DNA from 2 places in the Vibrio sp. Vb0349 genome. Region 2 is predicted to be linked to the other one. Evidence: riboswitches for the same ligand, from Rfam matches in the RefSeq annotation. Region 2 holds a riboswitch; the other holds the start of a gene.
The links. Region 2 has a riboswitch for thiamine pyrophosphate ahead of thiB (thiamine ABC transporter substrate binding subunit). Riboswitches for the same ligand answer to the same signal wherever they lie in the genome.
Positions count from the first base shown of each region.

Region 1 (6,758 bases), on a different contig from region 2:
ATCAACGCTCTGTCAATTCGAGCGTGAAAGTGACATTGCAGCTCTTCGTTGTGAAAGGAGAGGTTGTTGAAAGTACTGAAAGGCAAACGCGCTCATCCATAAGCGCTTTGTTCAGGCGTGAGCAAGGTTAGCTCATCAACCCTAATAAATATTCCGATGCGGCTTTTGGATCTTCTGCGTGGCAAATCGCTGAAACCAAAGCTAAGCCATGAACACCAGTGGCGCTGAGTTGCGGAATGTTACTTTCGTTAATGCCGCCAATGGCAACAATCGGCAGTGAAGTCGTCTCTAACGCCATCTTCAAGCCATCAATACCCCAGAACTTCTTGGTGTTGGTTTTGGTCGGCGTCGCGAAGATTGCGCTCAAGCCGATGTAATCAATCGGAAGAGAGTCCGCTTCTGCAAGCTGCTCTTCATTTTCGATGGATAAGCCGAGGATTTTGTTTGCTCCAATCAACTCACGAGCGATATTTGCTGGCATGTCTGATTGCCCGAGGTGAACCCCATCAGCATCGACAGCCAGTGCGACATCTACGCGGTCATTGATGACTAAAGGCACATCGGTATCTTTAAGGATGTCTTTGACGGCTTGAGCACGTTCGATAAACGCACGCACATCGCCGTGTTTTTCGCGAACTTGTACCATAGTCACGCCACCTTCCACGGCTTTTCTCACAACACGCTTTAGTGTGGCTAAATCTTGTTGGTCATCGGTGACCAAATATAAACGATAGGCGTTCATTGGGTTTCCTTTAAGCCTCTCATTGAAAGAGGATTGAGAGGCTAGTGTTAAAAGAGAGAAAAGCTTAGCTCACTTGCAGTTTTAGGCGTTTTGCCAGTGTTTTTTCATCCAGTTGGTAAAGCTCATCCAAAAGATGCATTTGCAAGCTACCTGGCCCTCGCGCTTGCTCAGCCGCAATTTCACCCACAACGCCAAGCACCGCTGCCGCAGCAAGTCCGGTGTTATCACCAACTGCAGCAAAAGCACCCGTCAGTGCCGTTAGTGTACAGCCCATTCCGGTTACGTAAGGCATCATCTCATGACCGTTGTTTAGCTGCACGGTTTGCCCTTTCGTGACGATGTAATCAGTCTCGCCAGAAATCACTACGCTCGCGCCGTACTCTAAGACTAAGAAGTTCGCTGCGCCAAGTGCTGCGTCGCTGCTGTCTAACGCATCGACGCCTTTGCTTTGTGCTTGCTCGCCAGCGAGTGCAATGATTTCTGAGGCGTTACCACGAATGATCAGCTTGTTTGCAAGGCGTGCGATCTCACGTGATGTCTCGGTACGTAGTGAGCTTGCTCCGCAACCGACAGGGTCGAGTACAACGATTTTACCATTGGAATTGGCTTGCTCTACGGCATAGCTCATGCGCGGTGTCCAAACGCTGTCTAGGGTACCGATGTTGATAACCAGTGCGCCAGCGAACGACATCATCTCTGCCATCTCTTGTTTGGAGTGCGCCATGATTGGAGAAGCGCCGATCGCTAATAGTGCGTTTGCTGTGTTATTCATCACCACGTAGTTAGTGATGTTGACGACTAACGGCTTTTGCTGGCGTACTGCGGTTAATGCTTGGGTGATTTGTTCAATTAACATGAGACTCTCCGATTAATCTTGCTGAGCGTTTAGACCTTGTTGCCAGAATGCCACTTCCATACGCGTTGCAGTTTTGAATACCTGAATCAGGTTTTGACCACGCTGACTATTGATATCGATTTCCGCCAATAACTGATTAAAGTGTTCTGCACCTTTTGCGACACCAGATTGGAATTCCTCACCACCGTAGAGGTTGATCCAACTTGCGTATGGGTTACCTTCGAGCACAGTGCTTTCGTCTTCAATCAGCATCTTACCGATTACGGCATAACCGATAGAGCATGGTGCTAGTGCCGCGTATAGATCAACAAGATCGCCCGTCATGCCAGCATCTAATACGTAACGGGTGTAAGCCACAGTGCCGAAATCTTCTGGCTCGTTTTCTAAGTCGGATTCTGTCAGTCCCCATTGCTCACAGTAAGTCACGTGGTGGGCGATTTCAGAATCGAGCAATGCGTGTACGCTTGGTAGGGCACGGCGCATGTCATCCAAAGTACGTGCTTTGTAGATCGCTAATGCGTAAGCTCGTGCGTACTGCTTTAGGAAAAGAAAATCCTGCTTTAGGTAATGCAGAAAACAAGGCTGAGCCAGAGTGCCTTGCGCCAATTGCTGCACGAAAGCATGCTCAGTGTATTCTTGCCAATCTTGGCGGCAAGCGTCGATCAAATCTTGGTATTTCATTATGAGTATCTCGTTATCAAAAGACCCTAGGCTTAGATCCTAAGGTCAGTAGAATTAGTCAAAGCTCGGTACGTAATCTTTCGCTTTTGGCAGTGTTTCGATGATGTTTTGTGAATACATGAACTGCGCATAATCATCGTAGCGTTTCAGATCTACTGCGGATGGACGAAGAGCGAAACGAGTTAGCGTGTCGTTCCAAGCGCGTTGGTTAAGCTCGTTGTTGAGCGTGTCTGGTGAATAAGCCACGAACTCTTTCCACGACTCTTTTGGATGGTTAACGATGTAAGTGGTCGCTTGCTCTAGTGCTTTGTTGAATGCCTTGATGGCTTCTTTGTCGTAGTTTTTTGCATTGGCTACGAAGACTAACTCGTCATACGCTGGCACGCCGTGTTCTTCAGGGAAGAAGGCCTTAGCTTTATAACCTTCTAGTGCCAGTTGGTTGGTTTCGAAGTTACGTAGACCGCCCCAAATCGCATCCACCTTGCCAGACGCAAGAGACGAAGACAGCGCCCAACCTACGTTGATGATTTGTACGTCAGAAAACTTCACGTTTTCTTGCGCTAGCATGGTGCCGATTGTCGCTTCTTCGTTGCCTGCGATCGCAATACCGATCTTCTTGCCTTTCAAGTCGCCAAGGTTTTCATTCTTACCGTTATCCAGCACCATCAACGTGTTGAGTGGCGTAGCAATCAAAGTCGCAGAGCGGATTAGTGGCAAACCCGCCGCGACATCGATAGTTAGGCTTGGTTGGTAAGAAATCGCCATGTCGACTTTACCCGCCGCGACCAACTTAGGTGGCGTGCTTGGATCTGCCGGCTCTTGAATGTTGACCTTCAAACCTTGTTCTTTGAAGTAACCACGCTCTTTGGCAATCACGATAGGACCATGATTTGGGTTGACGAACCAATCCAACATCAGTGTCATCTCTTTTTCTGCTGCAAGCACATTGGTTGATACCACTGAAGCGAGTAGAGCAGCAGCGCTCATAAGTTTGTTTTTATTCACGGGGTTCTTCCTTTTCTTTCCCAATTTTCTTTGGTTATTTTCTGTAATTATTTGCTTTCCCAAGGGATGGCTTTTTTCAATAATTTATCGGTGATGAAGTAGAGTGAGATAGACAGCACGGCTAGGATAAACAGCGCCGCAAACATCTCATCAATGATCATGCGAGCATTAGCTTGGAGCATCAGATAACCCAAGCCTTCACTTGAACCTACCCACTCACCGACCACTGCTCCAATCGGCGCAATAACGACGGCAACACGAATGCCTGAGGCTAAAGTTGGTAGGGCGGCTGGCAATTGAATATGACGAAGTAACTGCCATTTAGACGCGCCCATGGTCTTGGCAAGGTCGAGGTAACCTGTTGGTGTATTACGTAAGCCGTCGTAGCAACATGTGGTGACGGGGAAAAAGATGATGATCGCCGCCATGACGACTTTCGATGCAATGCCGTAACCCAGCCAAAGCATGAGTACTGGCGCGATGGCGAACACAGGGATCGCTTGGCTAGCAATCAGAATGGGCAGTAACCAACGCTTCAGCGGTTCGAACATCAGCATTTGCAATGCGAACAGCAAACCCATTGATAATCCAAGCGCCAAACCAAGTAAAATCTCTTGCGCGGTAACCCAAGTATGTTTGAGCAAGACATCGTAACGAGTGACCAATCTATCCAGCACTTCAATTGGTGAAGGTAAGATGAAGCTTGGCATGTCGAATACCACAACAATCAACTGCCACAATCCCAAGATCACCGCTGTGCTAATGACCAAGCGCAGAGCCGGATGGGTCACGCGTTCTTTTTTACTAATGCGTGCCGAAACGGAGTTGTACTGAGTCATATCACTCATAGTCTTTCTCCAGTTGATCCAAAATCGCTTGTTGTAACGCCGCGCACTCTCCATCGAGAACTCGGGGCGGCTTGGAGTCTGGAACGACCAAGTGCTGAGCTTGCGCAGGTGTGCCTTGCAACACATAGAGTTGGTGAGCTAATCGCACCGCTTCTTGTGGGTCGTGGGTAATCAGAACAACCGTCTTATCTTTCAGCAATTCGGCAGACAAGGTTTGCAACTTATGACGAGTAACCGCGTCCAGTGCAGAGAAAGGCTCATCCATCAGAACTAGAGGCTTGTCTTGCATCAGAGTGCGAGCAAGGGCAACACGTTGTCTCATGCCGCCAGAGAGCTGAGCTGGCTTAGCATCCGCGTAATCGGCGAGTCCCACTTGGCTTAGTAAAGTCAGTGCACGTTGTCTATTTTGCTCTGGTGCTTGCACTTGAGAAAATCGAGAACTGAGGCAGACGTTGTCTAACACATTCAACCACGGTAGCAATAAATCCTGCTGAGCCATGTAAGCGATACGGTCATGCAGTGCAGCGCCATCCGTTGTGATGAGTTCGCCATGCCAGTCAACTTGGTCATCCAGTAGGCCAGCTAAGTAACGCAATATTGTGGTTTTCCCGCAGCCACTGCGACCAAGTAACACTGTCCATTGATTAGCAGGAATAGTCATACTCAACCCTGCTAGCGTTGGTGTTTGGCTGTCTTTGTATCGCAGACTAGCATCGGAAAGCTGAATGCCAATCGCGTTAGCGAACATAAGTATGACCCGCAAAAAAGTGGTTCACAGGGCCATGGCCTTTACCTACATCCAATTCATCAGCGTGTGCGATAGCTTGGCTGATGTACTGCTTACCCAGGTGCACCGCTTTGTGTAGGTTGTTGCCTTGGCCAAGATAAGACGCAATGGCGGAAGAAAGTGTACAGCCTGTGCCATGAGTGTTTTTGGTTGGAAATCGCTTGGCGCTAATTAACTCGGCACTGTCTTGCATGATAAGCAGATCGTTGCTGTTTTCATTTTCTTCAAGGTGACCGCCTTTGAGCAGAATAGCTTTGGCGCCAAGCGCACGAAGGTCGGTAATCATATCGTTCATTTCAGATTCTGATTGAGGCATTGGCTTACCCGTCAATGCTGCGCCTTCGGGTAGGTTAGGGGTAATGATGTCTGCGAGCGGAATCAATTCTTCTTTTAAAGTGCTGATTGCCGACTGTTCCAGTAATAGATCGCCGCTGGTGGCCACCATCACAGGGTCAATCACGAGGTGTTTTGGCTGGTATTGTTTAATTTTGTCTGCAACGACTTTGATGATGTTGGAATCTGCCAGCATGCCCACTTTGACTGCAACGATGTTGAGGTCGGTAAATACTGCATCAAGTTGGCTCTCTACATGGTCGAGAGGAATGGGGAAAATCGCAGAAACGCCTTGGGTATTTTGCGAAGTAATCGCCGTGATTACCGAGCAAGCAAAACTGCCGGTTGCGGACATCGCTTTGATGTCGGCTTGAATACCTGCACCGCCACCACTGTCTGAGCCCGCGATGGTCAATACGATAGGGGTAGGCAAGGCTGGCGTGTGATGTGAATGAGGTTGTGATTGCTGCGTCATGGTCGCTCCTACTACAAGACGTATAGGAACTGACTTGGCCATTGAAGATCGGTGTATGGATCCGTAGAGGCTAGCTGCGTCGATACAGGTTTGAGGCAGGCTAGTGGCAAAGTGATGATAGTTCCCTACGTCAGTGCTAACTGAATCAGGTTCAACGGGTCTCGAATTTCGATCTCAGCCGACGCATTCACTGCATGGGCCCCCCGACTATTTCGTCAAGATAATAGCAGTTCACTCAGTTACGGTGCACGTGTTTTTTCCGGCCAAGAGGGGGCAATCGATTAAATATGAGACTTGAGAGCAGTAAAGAGAGACCAGAATTTAGCGTAAATAACGTGCTGCATTGAAACTGGCAGTTCAAGACACTATCTAATAGTGAGATGTCGACATAATACGTAACGAATCGTTCTTTGACTTAGCAAGGATTAGCATAAAACAAGGTTAAAAAAGTGTTAATATTTAACGCGTTGCCAATATGCTTTTGAGTCATCCAATTTAAGTTGTGACTGTTATAAACAGAGTCTAACTCAAAGGTGGGGAAGGCTAGGACGATCAACGAGCAAGGAGATTTCATGCTTAATTCTGTAACAGCGAAAGCGGTGATCGATCATGCCCTCTTTTTAGGGGCTGATTTCGCTGAGCTATTCGTTGAACACCATCAAACCAACACTGTCCAGATCGCATCTGGCGAGGTAGATAAGGTAAACTCGGGTATCGATTTTGGTATCGGTATTCGTCTCTTCTTCGGTCATAAAGTGCTTTACGGTTACACCAACAGCACCGATGAAGCCGAACTTAAACGCGTAACCTCACTGCTTGCTGCAAAAGATAAGCGTGAGCAAATCGCGTCAGCAGGTTCTCTCAATCTGAACCGATACCCAATTCAACACGGTTGTCGTATGCCGCTTGGCAAAGACGCTAACCTAGATTCTAAAATTGCTTTCCTATTGCAAGTTGACCAAGCTGCACGTGCAGAGAGTGAACATATCAGCCAGTTCATTGGCAGTGTGCTTCAGCGTGAACAACAAGTG
Region 1 is NZ_JAWOTS010000001.1:4,167-10,924, reverse strand. Features, by position in the region: gene thiE (thiamine phosphate synthase) at 128-742, opposite strand; gene thiM (hydroxyethylthiazole kinase) at 807-1,598, opposite strand; gene tenA (thiaminase II) at 1,611-2,279, opposite strand; gene R7Q47_RS00045 (ABC transporter substrate-binding protein) at 2,334-3,284, opposite strand; gene R7Q47_RS00040 (ABC transporter permease) at 3,332-4,132, opposite strand; gene R7Q47_RS00035 (ABC transporter ATP-binding protein) at 4,125-4,880, opposite strand; gene thiD (bifunctional hydroxymethylpyrimidine kinase/phosphomethylpyrimidine kinase) at 4,870-5,727, opposite strand; TPP riboswitch at 5,833-5,943, opposite strand; gene R7Q47_RS00025 (TldD/PmbA family protein) at 6,300-6,758, shown strand, end outside.
Region 1: linked by a shared signal. The riboswitch ahead of thiD (bifunctional hydroxymethylpyrimidine kinase/phosphomethylpyrimidine kinase) and the one ahead of thiB (thiamine ABC transporter substrate binding subunit) in region 2 are both predicted to bind thiamine pyrophosphate.

Region 2 (6,758 bases):
TGCAGAAGCAATCGTGCCGCGTAAGGTAAATTAAAGAACACATGGGCGAGTAAAATGCCGTTCAAACCGTAAATAGAGAATGGCAGTTTAGTGTCGAAACTTTGCAACCACTGCGCCAACAAACCACTGTTGCCATAAATCGCTAACAGCCCAAAAACACCAACCAAAACCGGCAAAACCAGTGTCGATGCAAACAGCTTAAGCAGTAATGATTTACCAATAAATTGGCGACGCGAAAGTGCGTGCGCTACTGGAATGGCAAAGCCAACACTGAGCAATGTGGAAAGAAACGCTTGGTAGAAACTGAACTTGGTGACATGTTGATAGTACGGGTCGCCCCATACCACAGACACATCAAGTGAAGGGGCTTGAACAATCAAAGCACCTAGGGCAGAAATAACAAAGGTCGCGATGATCATCGCGACCCCTAAACCTATTTTTGGAACAGAATTCAAAGGTAAAACCTATCTCATTCAGATGAGGGTGGAAACGTCAGCTAAAACGTCAATGCGCTTTGCCATTCGCGAATCCAAGACTTACGCATTTTTGCCACTTCATCAGCACTAAAGCTCAACGACTTGCTTGGAACACTCAAAGTTTCAAAACCTTTAGGTAACTCAACGTCAGTGACTGGGTACATCCAGTTACCCGTTGGCATCGCCGATTGGAACTCATCACTTAAAATGAAACTCATAAATTGATCAGCAAGTTCTGAATTTTTTGCCCCTTTCACTTTGGCGGCGACTTCAACTTGCATGTAGTGGCCTTCAGCAAAATTCGCCGTCGCAAACTTCGAATCGTTTTCCGCAATTAAGTGGTACGCAGGTGAGGAGGTGTAAGAAAGCACTAAATCGGACTCACCATTGAGGAACATGGAATACGCTTCAGACCAACCTTTCGTGACCGTTACGGTTTTGCTCGCTAGCTTCTGCCACGCTTGCGTCACATCGTCGCCATAAATAGATTTCATCCATAGCATCAAGCCTTGGCCCGGCGTTGAAGTCCGCGGATCTTGGTAAATCACTTTCAGATCGTCGCGCGTTTCCACCAGCTCTTTCATGCTTTTCGGCGGATTAGTCATTTTCTCTTTGTTGTACACAAACGCGAAGTAGCCGTAATCGTACGGTACAAACGTCGTGTCGCTCCAACCGTTTGGTAACACTGTATTGGACGTATCTACATTGTGCTCGGCAAGCAGACCGGTTTTCTTCGCTTCTGCCATCAGATTGTTATCCAAACCTAATACGATGTCCGCTTTGCTATTACCGCCTTCAAGACGAAGACGATTCAGAATCGACACACCATCGTCCAACGCTACGAAGTTAACGTCACAGCCACATTTTGCTTCAAAAGCTTGCTCGATTTTAGGACCCGGCCCCCAATCTGCGGCAAAAGAGTCGTAGGTATAGATGGTTAATGTGTTTTCAGCGGCAAACGCTGAAGTAGAGGTGATTGCAGCTAAGGCAATCAGATTTAGAGTGGGTTTCACTGCTCGCTCTCCATGAGTATTTCAGAGAAATAAGTTGAGCGGCACAGGGTTTGAGGCGGCTATTAAGGACTTCCAATATCCAGACTCAATTCCTACGCCAGCATTATCTGGTTCAGGTAATACGGGTCCCTAGTTAAACACTTAGGTCTCAGCGCCCCAATGCATTGATTGACTCAATGCTAAATGGGTTTGCTCCCCGATGAGTTGGATGGATTGTAAAGGTATTTGAGTGGTTACACAATCAGCTCACGAGCGCTGGTCATAACCCCAACGAGGCACCAAACCTTGCTCAATACCTAAGTGGTCAAGAATTCTCGCCACCATAAAATCCACTAAGTCTTCAATACTCTTTGGCTGATGATAGAAGCCTGGAGCTGCTGGCATGATGGTGACGCCCATTTGCGACAGTTTGTGCATGTTCTCCAGATGTAGCGTTGAAAATGGTGTTTCGCGAACCACGAGCAACAGCTGCCCGCGCTCTTTCATTACCACATCAGCGGCCCGCTCGATCAAGTTATCTGACATACCATGCGCAATCGCTGCAACGCTTCCCGCAGAACATGGGCAAACCACCATTTGCTTGGGTGCAGCAGAACCAGACGCAACCGGCGAGAACCAATCGTCTTTACCGCAAACGGTGATGTTATTTGGATTGCAGTTCAGGTGCTCTACTAATGCTTGCTGCGCCGCTTCTGGGCCACTTGGTAGCTTAAGATTATGCTCGGTTGCCATCACAACACGAGCCGCCGAAGAAATCAGAACGTAGACATGATAATCCGCCGCAACCAAGCATTCTAAAAGACGAAGGCCGTAGGGAGCACCAGAAGCACCCGTTAATGCCAACGTGATGGCTTTTTTATGAGAGGGTTGTGTTTTGTTTTGCATATCAATCAGGCTTTTTGTTTTAACTGCTCAAGAAGTTTTCCGTGAATACCACCAAAGCCACCGTTGCTCATGACTAGAATTTGGTCACCTGGTCGCGCACGTTCGACGATCTTGGCTACAAAGTTATCTATATCCGCATCGACAAACGCTGGCTGTGTGCATTGGTCGGCAATGTCTTGCACAGACCACTCGATATTATCTGGCTGGAACAAGAAGACTTCATCTGCACTGTGTAGTGACTCTGCAAGTGTGTTTTTGTGTACGCCACGCTTCATGGTGGCAGAACGCGGCTCTAACACAGCAAGGATGCGTTTTTCACCTACCTTGTTACGCAAACCACCGACTGTAAGTTCAATTGCCGTTGGGTGATGCGCAAAATCATCGTAAACCGTCACACCTTGTTCTTCACCTTTCAGCTCTAAACGGCGCTTGGTATTGATGAAACGCCCTAATGCTTGGCAAGCAAGATCCGGAGTGACTCCAACATGTCGTGCAGCAGCGATTGCCATCAGCGCATTATCCACATTGTGGTCACCCACCAAATTCCATTCGATGGTACCAACCTTCTCGCCTTGCAACGCAACGTCAAATTTTGAGCCATCAAGCACTAATTTGTGCGCTTGCCAGTCACCATCAACACCTGAAAACTGCTTTTCTGTCCAGCAACCACGCTCTAATACATCCGCTAACGCTTGATCCTGCCTCGGCGCTAAGATCAATCCATTGCCCGGTACAGTTCGCACTAAATGATGGAATTGGCGTTTGATCGCTTCTAGATCATCGAAGATATCAGCATGATCGAACTCAAGGTTATTCATGATTAAAGTGCGAGGATGGTAATGCACAAACTTAGAACGCTTATCGAAAAAAGCACTGTCATATTCGTCCGCTTCAACGACAAAAAACATACTTTCACCCAAACGAGCAGACACTCCGAAGTTACCGAGTACCCCACCGACTAAGAAACCCGGTTGATAACCACAATCTTCAAGTATCCAAGCAAGCATGCTCGACGTGGTCGTTTTCCCATGTGTACCCGATACCGCCAATACCCAACGATCATGCAGCAAAAACTCGTTGAGCCACTGCGGGCCAGAGGTGTAACGCATGTTAGTGTTGAGCACATGCTCGACACAAGGGTTACCACGGCTCATCGCATTACCAATCACCACAAGATCTGGTTGAGGGTCGAGTTGAGACGGGTCAAAGCCTTCAATAATTTCAATACCTTGAGACTCAAGCAGTGTGCTCATTGGCGGATAAACGTTGGCATCAGAACCAGTGACTTTATGTCCTAATTGGCGCGCTAGAATCGCTGCGCCGCCCATAAATGTGCCACAGATACCCAAGATATGAATGTGCATAAGCTAAACCTTGTAATGCGTTTTTTAATGCTTTCATTATCGCGATTACCGCCTGAAAAGCGAGTGACTTTAGCCTTCTTCTTGCAGTCCCTTTCACAAATATGACAAGGTTGAACACAGACTGTACAACCTCTTGCTTACTGATGAATCCCTCAAACAAGTCTACAAATAAATTGAGATCTCAAACAGTTACTTCATTACCATTAAAAAGATCTGCGACTTAAACTTACATCCAGCGCAATCGTTTAACATCCATAAAGAGATGCTCACTTGCGCACTACCCCCAATGAAATGAAAATGTAAGGATTAACCATGTCAGGACTGCGCACCCTAGGCGAGTTCATTGTCGAAAAACAAGCGGATTTCCCCCACGCTAGCGGTGATCTATCATCCCTTTTAGCCTCCATTCGTTTAGCTGCAAAAATCGTTAACCGCGAAATCAACGCAGCGGGTCTCGGTGATATCACTGGTGCTGTAGGCACGGAAAATGTCCAAGGTGAAGATCAGCAAAAGCTCGATGTTTACGCGAACGATAAGTTCAAAGCCGCGCTTGAAGCTCGTGATCAAGTGTGTGGCGTTGCCAGTGAAGAAGAAGACGAAGCAGTTGCGTTCAATAAAGAACTCAACCAAAACGCCAAATATGTAGTACTGATGGACCCACTTGATGGTTCTTCTAACATCGATGTGAACGTCTCTGTTGGTACTATCTTCTCGATTTACCGTCGTGTTTCTCCAATCGGTACTCCACCAACTGAAGAAGACTTCCTACAACCTGGTCACAAGCAAGTGGCTGCGGGCTACGTGATTTACGGCTCCTCCACCATGTTGGTATACACAACTGGTAACGGCGTAAACGGCTTTACTTACGACCCATCTATCGGCAGCTTCTGTCTTTCTCATGAAAACATGATGATTCCTGATGATGGTAAGATCTACTCCATCAACGAAGGTAATTACATTCGTTTCCCTCAAGGGGTGAAGAAGTACATCAAGTACTGCCAAGAAAACGTGCCAGAAGACGGTCGCCCATACACTTCTCGCTACATTGGCTCGCTGGTTGCTGATTTCCACCGCAACCTACTGAAAGGTGGTATCTACCTTTACCCAAGCACACAAAGCCACCCACAAGGCAAGCTACGCCTGCTTTACGAATGTAACCCTATGGCATTCCTCATTGAGCAAGCTGGGGGCATTGCATCGGACGGCGTGAATCGCATTATGGACATCAAGCCTACTGAGTTGCACCAGCGTGTACCTTTCTTTGTGGGTTCGAAGAACATGGTTCGCAAAGTTGAAGAGTTCCTTGAACTGCACCGCGACGAAGAATAATTTCAGACCTTTGTCCAACGCGGCAGGTGTTTACCTGCCGCGTTTTTGTCGCTAAAGTGAAACGCGAATTTATCATCAGATGAAGCCGCTTTTGTGTGACTCATCGTTAATGAAAAGGAATATTCTAATGAGCTTAAACCATGTACCAGCAGGCAAGTCGCTGCCTGAAGATATCTATGTCGTGATCGAAATTCCTGCAAATGCAGATCCAATCAAGTACGAAGTAGATAAAGACTCTGGTGCTGTATTTGTCGACCGTTTCATGTCTGCACCAATGTTCTACCCATGCAACTATGGCTACGTGAACAATACCCTGTCTCTTGATGGCGACCCAGTCGACGTATTGGTACCAACACCATACCCACTCATGCCAGGTTCAGTCATTCGCTGCCGTCCTGTTGGCGTTTTGAAGATGACAGATGAATCGGGTGAAGATGCAAAAGTGTTTGCGGTTCCCCACTCAAAAATCTCGAAAGAGTACGAGCACATCCAAGATGTGGACGATATCCCAGAACTACTGAAAGCGCAGATCACGCAATTCTTTGAGCGTTACAAAGAGCTTGAAGCAGGCAAATGGGTGAAAGTGGATGGTTGGGCAGATGTTGCTGCCGCCAAAGCTGAAATCCTAGAATCTTACGAGCGAGCTCAGAAAAAATAAGCATCACTGCTGATACAAAATTAAAAAGAGCTGCTCTAGGGCAGCTCTTTTGCTTTCATCTTACCTGTGTCAACTAGATAGGTGCGCCTGCTGAAGACATTCGTCCAGCGTCGTAGTCATGTTGAAAGAAGGGGTCAACATCATCACAAATGCCAAAATACGGCCGCCCGATAACACCGAGCATATAAGCACTTTGCTCGCAATACTCTTGCTTGCCTTGCTGGTAACCCGCTTGATAAGCCATTATCAGTTCTGCCGTCGCATGGTTAACATCATCCAGCTTCGCAATTCGCTCCTCAGATAACTCCCGTAATCCATCTAAAGCTGACTGCTTACCAAACACTTGCCAATCGGTCACATTATTCGAAGTCGGTAGTGTTGTTTGTGCGCATGCAGCAAGAAGCAACGCCATTGATCCAATTACGAATGTTTTCATCGTGACTCCTTAGTGTTTAGCTCGTTGCTATTGATAATGTCAGTATAGCTCACACCTTTTGACACCAATCTCCGGAAGCGATTTCTTCGGTTAATTGCTCAGTATCTTGATATAAGTAGATCCAAGCTTGGCCAAACGGCGTAACGATGCTCTCTCGGCGATATTCCACTGGCACATCTTCTAACCTATCTAGCTCGGATAAGGTTTCATCATCAATCAGATACACTTCACCTTGAATCGAGCGTTGCCCATCAGACAACGCTGGATAAGGGCCTAAGTCATACATTGCAAATTGAGCATCCGTTTCATGTAAACCAAGAAACTGCGCCGAGCGCAAATACTGATGGTTGTACTCTCCCTTGCGTAACGTGCCGTAGACAAAAATCAAATGCTGCATAACCACTCCTTAGTCATGACTGTGTATGCTTAGGTTAAAGCACTTTAATCGAACTCAAACTGATAGAGTAGGTCAACGGCGCTATCTACACCAGATACCGCTTCTAAATACAAGTCTTGCATCAATCGGTAACGCACAGTGAACTCACCTAGGGAGTTAAAGATGCCGACACCATATTTCACCTGCAAACCTGGCAGAAT
Region 2 is NZ_JAWOTS010000024.1:39,627-46,384, reverse strand. Features, by position in the region: gene thiP (thiamine/thiamine pyrophosphate ABC transporter permease ThiP) at 1-455, opposite strand, end outside; gene thiB (thiamine ABC transporter substrate binding subunit) at 497-1,489, opposite strand; TPP riboswitch at 1,562-1,698, opposite strand; gene R7Q47_RS19405 (flavin prenyltransferase UbiX) at 1,736-2,374, opposite strand; gene mpl (UDP-N-acetylmuramate:L-alanyl-gamma-D-glutamyl-meso-diaminopimelate ligase) at 2,380-3,738, opposite strand; gene fbp (class 1 fructose-bisphosphatase) at 4,051-5,067, shown strand; gene ppa (inorganic diphosphatase) at 5,195-5,725, shown strand; gene R7Q47_RS19385 (DUF2799 domain-containing protein) at 5,799-6,161, opposite strand; gene R7Q47_RS19380 (gamma-glutamylcyclotransferase) at 6,211-6,558, opposite strand; gene R7Q47_RS19375 (translocation/assembly module TamB domain-containing protein) at 6,603-6,758, opposite strand, start outside.